One region of the Fictibacillus iocasae genome, then DNA from elsewhere that is predicted to be linked to it. Evidence: riboswitches for the same ligand, from Rfam matches in the RefSeq annotation. Region 1 holds a riboswitch; the other holds the start of a gene.
What was found. Region 1 has a riboswitch for FMN ahead of ACFQPF_RS11805 (ECF transporter S component). Riboswitches for the same ligand answer to the same signal wherever they lie in the genome.
Positions count from the first base shown of each region.

Region 2: linked by a shared signal. The riboswitch ahead of ribD (bifunctional diaminohydroxyphosphoribosylaminopyrimidine deaminase/5-amino-6-(5-phosphoribosylamino)uracil reductase RibD) and the one ahead of ACFQPF_RS11805 (ECF transporter S component) in region 1 are both predicted to bind FMN.

Region 1 is NZ_JBHTCP010000038.1:939-3,409, reverse strand. It holds gene dapF (diaminopimelate epimerase) at 1-432, opposite strand, end outside; gene ACFQPF_RS11810 (hypothetical protein) at 444-683, opposite strand; FMN riboswitch at 793-948, shown strand; gene ACFQPF_RS11805 (ECF transporter S component) at 1,157-1,732, shown strand; gene ACFQPF_RS11800 (NupC/NupG family nucleoside CNT transporter) at 1,966-2,471, opposite strand, start outside.
Region 2 is NZ_JBHTCP010000048.1:58,368-60,838, forward strand. It holds partial or broken gene ribD (bifunctional diaminohydroxyphosphoribosylaminopyrimidine deaminase/5-amino-6-(5-phosphoribosylamino)uracil reductase RibD) at 1-921, opposite strand, end outside; FMN riboswitch at 1,056-1,212, opposite strand; gene ACFQPF_RS14690 (hypothetical protein) at 1,352-2,413, opposite strand.

The sequences.
Region 1 (2,471 bases):
TTCTTTTTCAAATCCGATCAGCGGCAACTCAACCGGTTGCAGTCTGGGTTGGCCCATGTTTACCTTCACCTGTTTGACCATATCTTGATCCACGCGAGTGATTTCCGCCCTTACATGGCCCCCAAGCGTTTCGATATCAAACACCGGTTCGTTCACAATCCTATTTTCGTATACATATTTCGCCACGCAGCGCAGCCCGTTTCCGCAGTTTTTCGCCTCAGATCCGTCATTATTGAATACTCTCATCTTAACAGGCGCTGTTTCTGAAGGACAGATCAAGATCATACCGTCTGAGCCGATGCCTGTGTATAAATCAGATACTTTTCGTGCAATTTCTGATAATTGTTCTTCTGGAAGGTCCTCTTCAAACATATTGACATAAATATAGTTATTCCCAAGGCCGTGCATCTTCGTGAAATGAAATGAATTCATGCCTTAACTCCTTACCTGCTCTCTCTCAGCTTTTCATCTGTCCAAAAATAATCGTCATCTGCTCTTAAAATCGTCAGTTTGCCATGGCAGCATGGCATAATCAATAGCTGCTTGATCCCTTCCTTTGCCAGTTCAAGCGAATCTTCCGAAAAAGACGTGAGCACATTCGTTTTTTGGCAAAATGGGCATTCCTGCAAATAGATGTCATCCATCATTTTCTCATATGGCCATGTATTTTCAAAAGTCAGCATTTGCTGCTTCCTCCTCTAATGATAGGTCCTTATTCAAAGAAACAAGCATTTCCATTCACATTTTTCATGTTCTCAAGTATAATGGGATTTGTAAGACAATTCAATAGCGATCCATCTTCGGGGCAGGGTGAAATTCCCGACCGGCGGTATTTGAAGATTCCCTCTTCATCAGCCCGTGAGCGGCAACATTGTTATAAAAAAAATGTGCTGCTGATCTGGTGTAATTCCAGAGCCGACAGTATAGTCTGGATGGGAGAAGATGTCGGTGCACGTTTTGAACCTTTTTCAAGACGGGGCATTTGTTAAAGTACGCGTTTTAGCACATCGCTAATAGGCTTATTTCACAATGCCTGCTGACCTTTACACACTCTCCCTTGTCGCTTGTATAGCGTACAAGGGTTTTATTTTTGTATAAAGGAAAGCTGTGCTGCATTTGAAATCGAGATGGCGCAACACACAAAGGAGAGATTTCAATGCAACAAGGGAAAGCAAGAAAAATGGTGGCAGTCTCCATGCTGAGCTCCATCGCCTATTTACTAATGATGCTCGATTTTCCATTTCCAGGACTGCCGGCATTCTTAAAAATTGACTTCAGCGACGTTCCTGCATTGCTCGCTGCCATCATTTTCGGACCGTTGGCGGGAATTGCAGTAGAAGCGATCAAGAACCTTCTGCACTATGGTATTCAAGGCAGCATGACAGGTGTTCCTGTTGGGGAGATCGCAAACTTCATCGCAGGCTCATTGTTCATCGTTCCTGCATCTTACTTTTTCCGTAAATATCAATCGGTCAAAGGCTTGTCGATCGGCCTTGTTGCCGGGACAGTCTTAATGACGTTCATGATGTCATTCTTAAATTATGTGATCATCCTGCCTGCATACACGTGGTTCCTGAACGCGCCTCAAATGTCGAGTGATGCCATGATCGAGATGATAACGATTGCCATTGCGCCGTTTAACTTAATAAAAGGATTAATTGTAGCTGCACTGTTTCTCGTTCTGTTTACCCGCATAAAGCCGTGGATAATCAGACAGTCGCAGCAAGCTTAAAACATACAAGGTGCCCCGAATTGTCGGGGCATCTTTTTTTGTATCGATATTACATGGTCTTTAACCGATTCCACTTTGAATACTTTTGCGAGCGACTTTCTAAGCGCTGTTGAAACTTACGCGCCGGTTCTGACATCTTCTGCTTCATCCCCGTCCTTCAAAATAAGCTTCTCTTTATTTTTCCATAAAAAAACACAGCGCCGGGCGTTTGTTCGCCCAGCACTGTTTTAATTTTAGAGGATGAACATTCCAGCTACTGCTCCGCTAAGAAGGTTAGCCAGTGTGGCTGCGATAACAGCTTTCATACCGAGTTTGGCGATATCTTGACGTCGGTTTGGTGCCATTGAACCTAAACCTCCGATAAGCATCGCGATTGAAGAAAGATTAGCAAATCCGCAAAGTGCGAATGAAACGATTGCAACCGTCTTGTCTTTCAGTTCAGGAATTTGCGGAGCAAATTCTGAGTAGGCAACAAATTCATTTAATACAAATTTTTGACCGATAAATGTTCCTGCTTTAACCGCTTCATCCCACGGTACACCGATAATGAATGCGATTGGAGCAAATACGTAGCCAAGTATGCTTTGAAGTGTAATTTCCACGTCGAACCAGCCGCCGATACCTCCTAGGATACCGTTGATCAGACCGATAAGAGCAATAAAGGCAAGAAGCATAGCACCCACGTTCAGCGCAATCTGCAGCCCGTCAGATGCACCGCGTGCAGCAGCATCAATCACGT
Region 2 (2,471 bases), on a different contig from region 1:
CTGAATATTTCCTGATGCTAGAAAACTGCCGTTGACCGCGGAGCCGCCTTCTACAAACAGCGACGTCACGCCTTCGCTTCCGAGCAGCTCTAACACGCTGGGTATTTCAATTTTGAGTGAATCAAGCTGAATAACTTTGATTCCTTTTTTTGTGTAGGAAATGATTTGCTCATACTCCACACCTGATCCTGTAATAATCCAGGTCGGTGCGGCTCCGTCCTTAACGAGTTTGGAAGTGAGCGGTGTTCGTAAAGAAGTGTCTAACACAATGCGGATGGGGTTTCTTCCGCCGTTTGGGAGGCGTGTGGTGAGAGAAGGGTCGTCGGACAGCACTGTTCCAACTCCGACAAGGATGGCATCGTGTGTATGCCTGTAGTAATGAGCGTCTTTCCTGGATTCTTCGCTCGTGATCCATTGGCTTTCGCCCGCTGCAGTCGCGATTTTGCCGTCTAGGCTGACAGCTGTTTTCACGGTCACATACGGTGTCCGGTGCTTTTGAAAATGGTTGAACACCTTGTTCAGTGATTCTGATTCAGACCGGCACACACCTGTCACGACTTCTAATCCTGCTTCACGCAGTTTTTTCATGCCATTACCGCTCACGACCGGATTTTGGTCAACCGCCGCAATCACGACCTTTTTAATACCTGAAGCGATAATGCGGTCGGCACATGGCGGTGTTTGGCCATGATGGCTGCACGGCTCGAGCGTAACATAAATCGCTGCTCCTTCTGCCTTTTCGCCTGCCATATTCAGTGCATGAACCTCCGCGTGATGTTCGCCAGCTCTCAGGTGCGCACCCATGCCGACGATCTGTCCGTCTCTCACAACAACGGCACCGACCATCGGATTTGGCGACGTCTGCCCTTCTGCACTTTTGGCAAGTTCAAGCGCGAGTTTCATAAAGTGTTTATCAGTCATCCTTCTCACCTTCTTTCTGCGCCAAATAAAATACCCCGGAAGACACACTTCTCCCGGGGTTCGTTTGCTTAATTTTTTAAGCAATACTAAATAAGCTTTCATCAGTACGTGTTTTTTCACGATTTAAAAGCCTTCTCTACCTTCTCCCATCCAGACTATACTGTCGGCTCCGGAATTTCACCGAATCCACCGCACGCCAGCTTTACACACTGTGCGTCCGGGTCACGGGCTGAGAAACAAAAATGTTTCATCACCGCCGGTTGGGAATTTCACCCGACCCCGAAGGTACTTACTTATTCAATTATATCCATTATAGATAAGATGAACAAAGAAAACAAATGTGTTTACTTGTTATTGTCGGATTATTCATTTTTTCTGCCGCGTGTCATGAAAAGAGGCAGCATCCCTGATTAAAAGGATGCTGCCTCTTTTAAGTTAAACTTTCACGCATGATGCTATCAAATGATGAAGGATGATCTACCCTTATTAAAATTCTGCTCGCCTTGCGTCTGAACCCGTACAAGAGCGTATATTCCTGCGGTTCCTTGAGCTTGATCTCAAACTGCGGCTTTTCTTGTACAAAGTCTGCCACAAATGCCTCGAAGGTATCTTTCAACTCTTTAGCGCCAGGCTGCTCAGGGCCATCATATTTTGTAAATTCTTGAATGTTCTCTAATGGAACAACTATTCCTTTTGTTATGCCCACCTGAAGGATCAGTTCTTTGTCGTTCAGCACAAACGGCTGCTTTCTAACAGCTTGTATGTGCGAAACCAAAAAGAGAATCGTATACATATTCAGCGCTAGAATAATATAAGCTGCATATACGTTCCACTGATGCAGAAGATAATGAAACCCGATCGTTTCAAGCGCGATTGCATGAATGAGCATGATGTTCAGCGCAGTGAATCCGGTTTTTTCGTGGTACGTAAAAATGTTAGAGCCATCCGCCCTTTTCTTGCGCCAAGAAAAGAAAGCGAAATAGAATAACATCCATTCACTCATATAGATCTCAGAAACCGGAGAAGGAGTGAGACGGCTATATACATGACGTCTGGCTCGCACGGCAAACGGTATATTTTTATCGTGATGGCTTTTTAAACTTCGTGGCCCAAGAAGAACGCTCTTTAAGATAAAGTACAAGAAATACAGTTCTACAGCGATCAGCAGCAATTCAAAAGCAATCAGCACTTTTGGAATAGCGGTGAATGACTCCATCTGTTCTGCAGGAATGATATACGTTCCTGCAAAGTAACCAGCGAATACAGCCAAAACAACAAGCTTCCAAGAATACTTTTTTCGGATAATCATAAAGTATGTGACCAGAGGGATGACCACAAGTAGATCAAACAATGATGCAAACACCATGTATCGCGGAGCTGGCATCTTTTCAATGTGGTAAACAAAATAATTGCTGAGCAAAACCACCGTGATAATGAAAAGGTAAAGAAACATTCGCATAGGCTTGGTGTTTAAAATGGTTTTGATTGTCATACTAACACCTCCTACTTCCATTATACGGTAATGCAAAATATTAAATGGATTTTATTTC